4 regions of the Serratia sp. NPDC087055 genome follow, and region 2 is predicted to be linked to each of the others. Evidence: predicted binding sites of a transcription regulator. Region 2 holds the regulator's gene; each other region holds the start of a gene.

Region 1 (3,203 bases), on a different contig from region 2:
TTTTGCCTCGGCGTGATGATTCTGCTTTCCGGTTGGGCGCTATTGCGCATTGCCCGGCAGTTAGGGAGCTTTGCGTTGAATCAGAACCCAACGCCGGATCCCCCCACGTTAACGGGTCCAGATGAAATTGCCTTGCTCACCCTGTATATCTGGACACCGATGGGTTCAGCAAAAGATGCCCGGCGACGTTACATCGTTGATCGTTACATCGCAGCCGTCGACGGCAACGGGAATATCTCCACGGGCCACGCAGCCTTGGCGCTGGCACCGGACGTGTATATCAGCCACTACCCGCTTAACGATATCAGCCAGTCCACACAGGATTTTCGCCAGTTGCTGCATTCCGGTGAGAAAAACAACGTCGACGGCCGATTTCTGCCGGGTTTGCAGCAGGAAGTGGCAGCCTGGTGTCCACCGGACAAGAAAATTCAGTTCCATCGTTTTAATCCCACCGCACTACGCGCTTTTTGGCAGCGCTACCATCAAGACGCCACCTACAATCTGACCCGTCGTAACTGTTCCACCACGGTCATTTTGGCGCTCGACAGCGCACTGGAAGGCGTACTGGGTGATAAACATCTGTGGCGTCGCTTCCTGTTGCTGATACTCGATCCTAACCTGTGGATGTTGGCGGTGCTGCGCAGCCGTGGCGAAAGCATGACCTGGACACCGGGATTGGTGCTGGATTATGCGCGGATGCTGCAGCAGGTTACCGAACGTCAACACCAGCGCTGGTGGCTAAAACTGCAGGATATGTGGCGTATTCTGCGGTATGGCAAGGCTCGGCCGCGCAGGCAAAAGTTTTAGTCTCCCCGCCGGCAATGGTAAAGTGTTGGCCACATTCACCGGCGCCGGCAGGAGTTAACCGCTAATGGCCTATTCGCAACGTATTGAAACCGCTATTTTTGATATGGACGGTTTATTGATCGATTCAGAACCGCTGTGGCTCCAGGCAGAGCTGGATATTTTTGGCGCACTGGGGTTGGATTTGTCTGACCGTCACAAGTTGCCAGATACCCTGGGCCTGCGCATCGATCTGGTGGTGAAAATGTGGTACCAGGCCATGCCGTGGCAAGGTGTTTCACAGGAAGAGGTTTCCGGCCGCATTATCGAGCGCGCTATCGAGCTGGTCCGCGAGAAACGCCCTCTGCTGCCAGGTGTACAACAAGCTCTGGAGCTGTGTCGCAGTCTGGATCTGAATATCGGCCTGGCTTCCGCTTCGCCACTGCATATGCAGCAGCAGGTGCTGAAGATGTTTGATCTCGACGGCTACTTTGACCAACTGGTCTCCGCCGAATATCTGCCTTATAGCAAACCGCATCCGGAAGTGTACCTGATCGCCGCCGAACGCCTCGGCAGCGATCCGCTGCACTGCATTACTCTGGAGGACTCCTTCAACGGCATGATCGCCACCAAAGCGGCGAGAATGCGTTCAATCGTGATCCCTGCGCACGAATACCGACACGATACACGCTGGGCATTAGCGGATCATAAACTCGATAGCCTCGAACAGTTGACACCCGACCACCTGGCCTGATCTGCATGGCATCGGTTTAATCTTAATCCGATGCCATGATGTCTATCTTCTCCCCTAATCCGCAAGCCAATGTCTAAAACCTGCTCTCCGTCATAAAATAAATAAAACGTTATTTCATTTTTATTGAGTTACCGTGCCACCCTCCTTATGCTGGAGCAACAAGAAAGCACCGGGCGGTTGGCGCAGGTTGTCACTGCCACGCAGCCGAACGCTGGCGTCCGGCGCTTTCTCCCTCACCAACCGCCTTAATGTCGCAAAAGTGCACAACGATTGGCCATTTAAGTAACAAGCCGTTGTAAACCCGAGAAAAATAAACAATTGGTTACAGGGTAACTGCTTCCACTACTGGGAATTTTCCCATATACTGGATAAATTAACAGTTTATCAGCCGGAACAGCAGTATGACCGCGGAAGGGCATCTTATTTTCTCTGTCGCTTGCGCGATTTTCGCCAAGAAGGCCGAGGTGACACCATCGCTTGCTACCGGCGACTGGTGGCATATCATCCCTGCCGCGCTGCTGACGTCGTTACTCCCCGATATCGATCACCCCAAATCAGTGCTGGGTCAGCGCCTGCGTTGGATTGCCATTCCAATTTCACGCGCATTTGGCCACCGTGGCTTTACCCACAGCTTACTGGCAATCGCTGGCGGTATGGCGTTGTTCCAGCTCGATGTACCGCGTAGCTGGCCCATCCCTGCCGACGTCCTGCACGCCATGATTATTGGTTACTTCAGTCACCTGCTGGCGGATATGCTCACCCCTGCCGGAGTCCCCTTACTTTGGCCCTGCCGTTGGCGTTTTCGCTTGCCACTGCTTAATTCTCAAAAAGGCAATCAACTTGAGCGCGCCCTGTGTCTGTGCCTGGTGGCTTTCGCCATCTATTGGCAAGGCGGGTGCACCATCCCAGTGCAGTCATATTTTGAGCAGATAAAAAATATCAGACTGTGATCACATAAAAGTGCCCACTTAGCACCCATAAAGCACATTAATTAAACAAATTAGCACATGGAGTTATATCAAATTCCATTTGGATATAAGTGAGCCACCACGCAAACTGTTACGATATTTAGTATTGCTACGCCATGGTGCATAGCCATTTTTATATAAGAAAAATATTGGAGACATTGGGGATGAACCTTCCGCTCGTTATTAACGTGGTGATTTTTGTCGCCCTCCTTTTGCTGTTGGCGCAAACCCGCCACAAGCAATGGAGCCTGGCGAAAAAAGTCCTGATCGGCCTGGTCGTGGGCGTGGTGTTCGGTCTGGCACTGCAACTGGTCTACGGCTCGGACAACCCGGTACTGAAAGAATCCATCAGCTGGTTCAACATTGTCGGCAACGGCTATGTGCAACTGCTGCAAATGATTGTGATGCCGCTGGTATTCGCCTCTATTTTGAGCGCGGTTGCCAAGCTGCATAACGCCTCTTCCCTGGGGAAAATCAGCGTCCTGACTATCGGTACCCTGTTGTTCACCACGCTGATTTCAGCGCTGGTGGGCGTGCTGGTGACCAACCTGTTCGGCCTGACTGCTGAAGGCCTGGTGCAAGGGGCGCAAGAAAGCGCGCGTCTGTCAGCGATCCAAAGCAACTACGTGGGCAAACTGGCCGACCTGACCGTACCGCAGATGGTGTTGTCCTTTATTCCTAAAAACCCGTTTGCCGAC
Region 2 (3,203 bases):
AATTCATCAGTACCGCGTTTACTGCCACTACGTCACCGCCAAGCCTGGCGCCGAAGATAGTCAAGGATGCAAAGCACAATTGCAGCAACAATGAACGCAACATGATATCGCGGTTCAACGCAAGCAAACGCCGCAGATTACCGCGCCAGGCATGGCGCAACATCGGAACAGAAATACCGCGTATGCGCATCACTCGCCAGGACAGCCATAAACCCAGCAGCAGCGTAGCGTACTCAGAGACGGCGGTCGCCGTCGCGGCACCTTGCACATTCCAGCCCAGCCCCATGACCAACCAGATATCCAGAACGATATTCAACACATTACCGACTATCAGCAGAATGACCGGCGCCCGCACGTATTGCACGCCAAGCAACCAACCCAAGATCACCATATTTGCCAGCGCTGCCGGTGCGCTCAGCCAACGGATCTCAAGGAACAATCGTGCTTGCTTCAGCACCGCATCGTCACCGCCAACAATCTGCAGCGCCAGATCGATCAACGGATGGCGCAGCAACACGATAACGACGCCGGCCAATACTGCCAGCAACAGCGGCTGCATAAAGGCACGTGCCAATCCCTGTGGGTTTTGTGCGCCCAGCGCCTGTGCCGTCAAACCGGTGGTACTCATGCGCAAAAACAGCAACAACATAAACAGGAAGCTGGTCGCCATCGCCCCGACCGCCACGCCCCCCAAATAAACAGAGCTGTCGAGGTGACCTATCACTGCGGTATCGACCAACCCAAGCAGTGGCACGGTGATATTGGAAAAGATCATCGGTAGCGCGAGGCGCCACAAGGCTTTATCGGTATCGCTGGTGAAGGCGGAAAGCAGGCGCATAGTGGAATGTTCCCGTGTATACCCGTCATCTTTCAAGTTGCAGCGTTGTTATCTGCACTCGCTCTCCCCAGTTACTTACCTGAGTAAGCGCCTGGGGATGAGCGAGTTGGCCGCCTAGCTGCAACTTGAAAGCTATAGGGTATATAGTGAATCAGATATGACATCGCCCCAGAACTGGGGCGACTTAAATCAGAGGACGATGTGTAGGCGTGAGGATTAAACCCAGTCGCCATTGCGGATCACACCGACCGCCAGGCCTTCAATGGTGAAATTCTGCTGGCGCAGATCAACCACAATCGGTTGGAACTCGCTGTTTTCCGGCAATAACTCAACAACATTTCCGTGTTTTTTCAGACGCTTAACTGTAACCTCGTCTTCAATACGCGCCACAACGACCTGGCCGTTACGCACGTCCTGAGTTTTATGTACCGCCAGCAGATCGCCGTCGAGAATACCGATATCACGCATCGACATACCGTTGACCCGCAGCAAGAAATCCGCACTTGGCTTGAACAAGGAAGGATCCACTTTGTAGTGCCCTTCGATATGCTGCTGCGCCAACAGTGGCTCACCGGCGGCAACACGGCCGATCAACGGTAAACCTTCTTCATCTTCCATCAGCAAACGAATGCCGCGCGATGCACCAGAGACGATCTCGATGACGCCTTTACGCGCCAATGCTTTCAGGTGTTCTTCTGCAGCATTTGGCGAGCGGAACCCCAGACGCATGGCGATTTCGGCGCGCGTTGGCGGCATGCCAGTGGACGAAATATGATCGCGAATCAGATCATAGACCTCTTGCTGTCTGGTAGTTAGTGCTTTCATTCCGCCCCCTGTTTGTTTATACAGTCTTGCTGTGAGTATATACAGGTAAGTGCGGCTTGGGAACCGAAGAATGAATAAAAATCAGGGATTAGCGACCCACGTCGCAACAGGGCCACCCCATTCAGGCAAAGTGTTGCCAGAGCACCGAGCCCCAGACAAACAACGCCAAAATAATCGCCAGTGAAACTGCTGCCGACCCCATATCCTTGGACCGGCCCGAAAGCTCATGATGTTCAGTGCCAACCCGATCGACAATCGCTTCTATCGCGCTGTTGAGCATCTCGACGATCATCACCAGCAGCACCGATCCGATCAATAAAATGCGCGCTATCGCACCCACGTCCAGCCAAATCGCCAGTATGATAGCCAGCACGGTGGCGACCAGTTCTTGGCGGAACGCCGCTTCATGCTGCCAGGCAGCGGAAAAGCCTTTATAAGAGTAGCCGGCGGCTTTAATAATACGGGTCAGGCCGGTTGCTTGGTTTGCCATGTTTTTTAGTGCCTTTCACAGAGGTAAGTCATAATTAAAGAGTCTAGGCCAGGAAATGCTTCCGGCTCTCGGTTTTCCAACACCACAGATCTGCTACCCGGTTTCTGGTATGCTTGCGACGCATTGCTAACAAGAGGCTTCACGTTGTTATGTCAGGTTGGCGTAAAATTTATTATAAACTATTGAATTTACCACTTAAATTGTTGGTAAGAAGTAAGGTTATCCCTTCAGATCCGGTCACGGAGTTAGGGTTGGATCCCTCACGGCCGATTTTGTATGTTTTACCTTATAATTCCAAGGCGGATTTACTGACGCTGCGCACCCAGTGCCTGGCGCAGGATCTGCCCGATCCTCTCAATCCGCTGGAGATAGACGGCACCGTGCTGCCTAGCCACGTGTTTATTCACGACGGCCCGCGCGTGTTCCGCTACTACACACCGAAAGAAGAATCAGTAAAACTGTTTCACGACTATCTGGATCTGCACCGCAGTAATCCGGATCTCGATATTCAGATGCTGCCTGTTTCGGTGATGTTTGGTCGCTCCCCAGGCCGCGAAGGCCACGGCACGCCACATCTACGTCTGCTCAATGGCGTACAGAAGTTCTTCGCCGTGTTGTGGCTCGGCCGCGACAGCTTTGTGCGTTTCTCCAACACCGTCTCACTGCGTCGCATGGCGACTGAACACGGCACGGACAAAACCATCGCACAAAAACTGGCGCGCGTGGCGCGAATGCACTTCTCGCGTCAGCGTCTGGCTGCCGTTGGCCCAAGTCTGCCGGCCCGTCAGGACCTGTTCAACAAACTGCTGGCGTCCAAAGCGATCGAAAAAGCGGTCGAAGACGAAGCACGCAGCAAGAAAATTTCCCATGAGAAAGCCCAGCAGAACGCCATTGCACTGATGGAAGAGATCGCCGCCGACTTCTCATATGAAACGGTGCGCCTTTCTGACCGCGTGTTGAGCTGGACCTGGAACCGGCTGTATCAAGGCATCAACGTCACCAACGCTGAACGCGTGCGCCAGTTAGCGCAAGATGGTCATGAGATCGTCT
Region 3 (3,203 bases), on a different contig from region 2:
TGTGAAAACCCGTTGAATATGAAGGGAAGGCTTGGCAGTCGCCAGACTGCATGGTTCTGCCAGTGTTGGTACAACAGCGGGTGTCCTTAGCAAAGCACCCGTTCTCGATCTTCAATAAGAAGTGGGGCGAAATATTTCACGCCCCGCCTGTCACACTGCCAAATAGGCATTGATCAATTCCTCATCCAACTGTTCCAGTGTGCCATCTGCCACACTGCGTCCCTGATCCATGAGGCAAAAACGATCCGCTACGCGACGAACAAACGGCAGTTTGTGCTCGACTAACAGGATAGTCATACCCAGTTCGCGGTTAAGTTTACGAATCACGTTAGCGATGTCGCCAGCGATCGTCGGCTGAACGCCGTGAGTGGGTTCATCGAGTATCAGTAACTCAGGTTCCAGTACCAGGGCTCGGCCAATCGCCAGCTGTTGTTGTTCACCGTCGCCTAAGTCGCCGGCGCGGCGACTGCGCATTTCCCGCAGGTTGGGGAATAGGGCGTAAATCAATGGCGGAATACGGCGGGTCTTATCGCGGCCGGCCATGAGTGCTACCTGCAGATTTTCTTCTACGCTGAGCTGAGAAAAGATCTGCCGGCCCTGGGGTACATAGCTGATTCCCAGAGCGGCTCGGGTTTCAACCGGTTGCTGTAATAGATTCTGCGGAGGTTCGCCGGCCAATTGCCAGGTCATGCTGCCACTGACGACAGGCAAGTGACCCATAATACAGTTGACCAATGTGGTTTTTCCCACGCCGTTACGGCCAATCAGCACCGTACATTGGCCGCGTTGCAGCTCAAGATTGATGTCCCAAAGGGTGTGATTTTGGCCGTAGAACTGATTTACTGCCCTTAAACTCAACATTTGGCATTTCTCCTCAAAGACCTGTATTCCACTCGTGGATGTACGCCCCCTTGGGGCGCTGGCGGAACGTCCCCTTAACGGGCCGTGCCGATCGCACCGGGTAGTGCGACAGGACGACCGGCGCAGGAACGTTAATCGAACTCTCTACTTCCTTGTTTTTTCCAATCCTTGTTGCCGTTTCCGCGTTTGCGGTTTCTTTCCCGAGTGTCTTAATGTCCAGAATAAAATGCTGTTAGGCTACCTTTAATGAGGTAGTTAGGTTCAGGCTTAAATCAGCAATAGGGAGCCAAAAATGGTGACTAATAGCCGTTTATCAGCGTTCTTTTGTTTTTTACATGCAAATGATGGCTATTTCGTGCTGCCTTTTGAGTGAACGGATAGCCGATCATTTCCCCGTTCATTAGTGGATATTTATCCCGGTAGTCATTGGGTATGCAAAGGTAATGCAAGCTATGAGCCAACTTTTAAAATCAGTTAAAAATGAGGGATTGTTATTGCCTTGTTAACGGCTGGCCGGGCTAAGGCAAGGGTGTTGAACAAGTGAGAAAAGCGGGGGAAAGTTAACGCGGACGATTTTTGCACTCTTCCAGTGCTCTGCAGAATGGTTATGGTGCAAGCTGTTTCGGCGGTTGTGGAAAGATGCAACAGGTGACGGCAACAATGAGATAAATCTGTTTTTGGCAATGGGGCTTTTTAGCATTAATCGGCATAAACAAAGCGATATTTCTGTGAAAAAATAACTAAAAAAGCCGTTCAGGCAATGAGAAATGGCAAAAAGCGTTCTTTCTGCAACTCCCGTCGCTGGCGGGACGGTGAGAGTTATCCACTATTCCTGTGGATAACCTTGTGCATTAGATTTAGAAAAGCGGTTTGAAGCGAGAGCTGACGCGGGTTCTGTTCGCTTTGTCCGCAATCTCGTCTTTTTTATAAATTAGTTATTTATCAATAAATTAACTAAAATCAAGCGGCCAATGTATTGATGAAGTCTCTATGTATGATTTTTCACCGCAGTGCTATCAATAAGTTAATTCGTGGCGGATTTTGGGGATAAATCTGTTATTGACAATAAAAATGTCACGCCGCTGTAACCCTGCCGGTGCATTCCGCCTGGTTTGACGCACGCAAAACAGACGAATCGCTTGAAGCTGGTTTTATATCCAGTATCATAGGCACTGGCGAAAATCGCCGGGGCTTTCCATAATTAGAGGCCATTCATCGAGCATCAGCTCTATGGCCGCCTGAGCGCGCACATCTCCACAGGGTAGCCGAGTCAATGAGTAAAATTTTCAAACTGCATTCTGATTTCAAACCGGCCGGCGATCAGCCGCAAGCCATCAGTAAGCTGGAAGAGGGCCTGGAAGACGGCCTGGCTCACCAGACGCTGTTGGGCGTTACCGGTTCGGGTAAGACCTTCACTATCGCCAATGTGATCGCCGATCTGAACCGGCCAACCATGGTGCTGGCACCCAACAAAACGCTGGCGGCACAGCTTTACGGCGAGATGAAAGAGTTCTTTCCCGAGAATGCGGTCGAGTATTTTGTTTCTTACTACGACTACTACCAACCCGAAGCCTACGTCCCGAGTTCCGACACGTTTATTGAGAAAGACGCCGCGGTGAATGAACACATCGAACAAATGCGCCTTTCTGCGACTAAAGCGTTGCTGGAGCGTCGTGACGTTATCGTGGTGGCGTCGGTGTCCGCGATCTACGGCTTGGGCGATCCGGATCTGTACCTGAAGATGATGCTGCATTTGACCAAAGGCATGATTATCGATCAGCGTTCGATTCTGCGCCGCTTGGCAGAGCTGCAATATACCCGTAACGATCAGGCCTTCCAGCGTGCAACTTTCCGCGTACGTGGCGAGGTGATCGATATTTTCCCGGCTGAATCAGACGAGTTGGCGCTGCGCATTGAGCTGTTTGACGAAGAAGTTGAACGGCTTTCGCTGTTTGATCCCTTGACCGGGCAGATCGAGCAGATAGTGCAGCGCTTTACCATTTATCCAAAGTCGCACTACGTGACGCCGCGTGAGCGGATCCTGCAGGCGATGGAAGAGATCAAAGTGGATCTGGCCGAGCGGCGAAAGGTGTTGCTGGCCAACAATAAACTGCTGGAAGAACAACGTTTGACGCAACGCACCCAGTTTGATCTGGAGATGATGAACGAACTGGGCTATTGCTCCGGCATTGAAAACTACTCGCGCTATCTGTCAGGGCGTGGAGAAGGCGAGCCGCCCCCAACGCTGTTTGATTATTTACCGGCGGATGGCCTGCTGGTGGTCGACGAATCCCACGTCACCATTCCGCAAATCGGGGCCATGTTCAAGGGCGACCGTTCGC
Region 4 (3,203 bases), on a different contig from region 2:
ACCGGCGACGACACGCCGTCTGCCGCTAAAATACAGGCGGAGATCGACAAGCGGTTAGAGTTGGTCAACGATCAAATGTCTACCTACCGGCCGAATTCCGAACTGAGCCGCTTCAATGCCAGCCGCGTCGTGGATAAGCCTTTCCCGGTCTCTGCCGCGACGACCGAAGTGGTGCTGGAAGCGCTACGGATTAACCGCGTCACCGATGGCGCGCTGGACGTGACCGTCGGGCCGTTGGTCAATCTGTGGGGGTTCGGGCCAGAAGGGCGACCGGAAAAGGTACCGAGTGCTGCGGCACTGGAACAACGTCGCGCCTGGACGGGGATCGACAAGCTGTCGGTGCAGGGCAATGCGTTGGTTAAGCGCATTCCAGAGCTATATGTGGATCTCTCTTCGATCGCGAAAGGCTATGGTGTGGATGTGATTGCCCAATATCTGCAATCGCAGCAGGTTAAAAACTACATGGTGGATATTGGCGGTGAGGTGCGTACCCGTGGCCATAACGGCGAGAAAAAACCATGGCGTATTGCCATTGAGCGACCAACCGCCGGCATGGAGCAGAAAGCGCAACTGGTGATCCAACCGGGTGAGATGTCGATCGCCACTTCGGGCGATTACCGCAACTACTTCGAGCAGGGCGGCGTGCGCTATTCGCATACGATAGATCCCATCACCGGCCGGCCGATCCATCACCATTTAGTGTCGGTCACGGTGTTAAGCCCTACCTGTATGGCTGCCGATGGTTTGTCGACCGGGCTGAACGTTTTGGGGCCGGAACGCGGCATGGCGCTGGCGAACCTGATGGGGATCCCGGTGTTTATGATTGTGAAAACCGCGACTGGCTTTGAAGAGCGCTACTCCGATGCGTTTAAACCCTATTTGAACAATAACTCGTGAGGTCGCTATGTTGACCGTATTTATCGCCAGCTTCGTGTTGTTTCTGCTGATTGTCGGCGGGATGTCATTGGGCTACGTGTTCAAACGCAAAAGCCTGCAAGGCAGCTGTGGGGGTATTACCGCGCTGGGGATGGATAAAGTGTGTGATTGCCCTGAACCTTGCGATGCACGCAAGAAGCGTCTGGAGAAAGAGGCGATGCGTCAGAAGCAGTTGGACAAGCACCGGATTATTTGAATACAAGGGGCGCATGCAGCGCCCCTTTCGCTATCTGTTATTTGGCTTGGCGAAAGCTTTTCGCCTCGGCCGGTGAGTTGACCATCACGCCGTCTACACCCAACGCCAGCGCCTGTTGGTGTTCCGCCGGTGAGTTAATGCCGAACAGAATAATGTGTGCAGGCCCCTGCGAACGGAAGCAGTCGATCGACTCTTTATCCCAGGTCAAAAACGCCTTGGAACGCCCTTCACCCAGCGTAAATTTCTCCACGACTTCCACTTCTCGCTTCAGTTCCAACCCGTACCAGCGCGGTTGCTGATTATCGGGTTTCAGCTCGCACTGATGTGACAGGCTGATATTTGCCAGCAGATCGCGGGTTTCATCGCGCGTCTCAAAACGTTTGATGGCTTTCGGTAGCGCCTGCAGATAGTTGGCATCGGTGGAATACACGCGGGTGCGGTCCAGGCTGTTGGTTTTCTCCAATGTCGCCAACAGGGCTTTGCCGAATTGAACAGGGTCTGCGTCCGGCGACTTGATATCCAGATAGAAGTTGACCTTGGGGAACGCCGCCAGAATCTCATCCAACCTTGGAATGCCAATGCCTTTTCCGCGGAACGGGTGTGCCTCGCCTTGGGTGAATGACCAACCGGCATCGACTTTTGCCAACTGCGCGGCGGTAAAGGCGGAAACCAATCCCTGTTCGTTGGTCAGCGCTTTCAGATCAGAAGGGCGATACAGCACGATCGCGCCGTCTTTGGATTCCTGTAAGGTGATCCAAATGGCGTCTGCGCCGTTTTTCAGTGCCGTTTCTATAGCGACGCGGGTGTTTTCAGGCGCGTCGGCGGTGCCACCCCGGTGCGCAATAATGGCAGGGGCGGCCTGAGTGGCAATGGATATCAGAGATAAAGCAGAAGCCAACAAATAGACAGATAATGTTTTCATGTAGGGCACCATCCTGTGCGAGGCGTTATGGTTGTCAGTCACTGGGGGGATTAATTTTCACAGCGTACTATTGAAAAATTACGCTTTTTTAACAAGTCGAAGATAATTGGTTGAAACCCTGTTTTCTTCGAACTGAACCGAGGCTTGAGCTTTCTCTTTTTGCCTGTATACTTATACAGTATTATTGGAGGCGCAATGCGTAAAATCATTCATGTCGATATGGACTGCTTCTTCGCAGCGGTAGAAATGCGCGACGATCCCAGTTTGCGTGAGATTCCGCTGGCGATCGGCGGCAGTGCCGATCGGCGCGGGGTGATCAGCACCGCCAATTATCCTGCGCGTCGTTATGGTGTGCACAGCGCGATGTCGACAGCGATGGCACTCAAGCTTTGCCCGCATCTTAAACTGCTGCCAGGCCGTATGGCTGCCTATAAAGAAGCCTCGCAACACATCCGCGAAATATTTGCGCGCTACACCCCGCTGATTGAACCGTTATCCCTGGATGAAGCCTATCTGGATGTGACCGACTGCACCCAGTGCAACGGTTCGGCGACGCTGATCGCCCAGCAAATCCGTCAGGCTATTTCCGATGAGCTGAACCTCACCGCGTCTGCCGGTATTGCCCCCATCAAGTTCCTCGCCAAGATTGCTTCAGAGCTCAATAAGCCGAATGGCCAATACGTCATCACGCCGGCACAGGTGCCGGCATTTTTACAGCAACTGCCGCTGAGCAAAATCCCCGGCGTGGGGAAGGTGACCGCAAAACGGTTGGAAGAGGTGGGGCTGATCACCTGCGCAGACGTGCAACAGTACGATCTTGCTGCTCTGTTAAAGCGCTTCGGCAAGTTTGGCCGTGTGCTGTGGGAGCGCTGCCAGGGGATAGATCTGCGTGAGGTTTCGCCAGAACGGCTGCGTAAGTCGGTGGGGGTTGAGCGTACGCTGGCGGAAGATATCCATGACTGGGAGGAGTGTGAAACCTTGATCGTCGATAAGCTCTATCCCGAGCTGGAGACGCGGTTGCGTAAAGTGAAACCGGATCTGCACATTGCCCGCCAAGGGGTGAAGCTGAAGTTCCAGGATTTCCAGCAAACGACGCAGGAACACGTCTGGCCGGTGCTCAATAAAGACGACTTGATCAACGTGGCACGG

The links. Region 2 encodes LexA, which represses DNA repair genes until DNA is damaged. Its sites were predicted from a motif close to TNCTGTATGTACATACAGNA; they were not measured.
Region 1: the regulator LexA is predicted to act here: its motif matches at 1,900-1,919, upstream of ACI2J2_RS07055 (metal-dependent hydrolase).
Region 3: the regulator LexA is predicted to act here: its motif matches at 2,005-2,024, upstream of uvrB (excinuclease ABC subunit UvrB).
Region 4: the regulator LexA is predicted to act here: its motif matches at 2,216-2,235, upstream of dinB (DNA polymerase IV).

The regions. Positions count from the first base shown of each region.
Region 1 covers NZ_JBJDOG010000001.1:1,497,214-1,500,416, forward strand. Annotated here, with positions in the region: gene ACI2J2_RS07045 (protease) at 1-807, shown strand, start outside; gene hxpB (hexitol phosphatase HxpB) at 872-1,537, shown strand; gene ACI2J2_RS07055 (metal-dependent hydrolase) at 1,939-2,487, shown strand; gene ACI2J2_RS07060 (L-cystine transporter) at 2,670-3,203, shown strand, end outside.
Region 2 covers NZ_JBJDOG010000003.1:380,413-383,615, forward strand. Annotated here, with positions in the region: gene dinF (MATE family efflux transporter DinF) at 1-838, opposite strand, end outside; gene lexA (transcriptional repressor LexA) at 1,055-1,663, opposite strand; gene ACI2J2_RS18000 (diacylglycerol kinase) at 1,785-2,153, opposite strand; gene plsB (glycerol-3-phosphate 1-O-acyltransferase PlsB) at 2,303-3,203, shown strand, end outside.
Region 3 covers NZ_JBJDOG010000001.1:2,422,433-2,425,635, reverse strand. Annotated here, with positions in the region: gene ACI2J2_RS11500 (ATP-binding cassette domain-containing protein) at 151-861, opposite strand; gene uvrB (excinuclease ABC subunit UvrB) at 2,135-3,203, shown strand, end outside.
Region 4 covers NZ_JBJDOG010000001.1:2,808,238-2,811,440, reverse strand. Annotated here, with positions in the region: gene ACI2J2_RS13330 (FAD:protein FMN transferase) at 1-897, shown strand, start outside; gene nqrM ((Na+)-NQR maturation NqrM) at 905-1,132, shown strand; gene ACI2J2_RS13320 (glycerophosphodiester phosphodiesterase family protein) at 1,170-2,054, opposite strand; gene dinB (DNA polymerase IV) at 2,250-3,203, shown strand, end outside.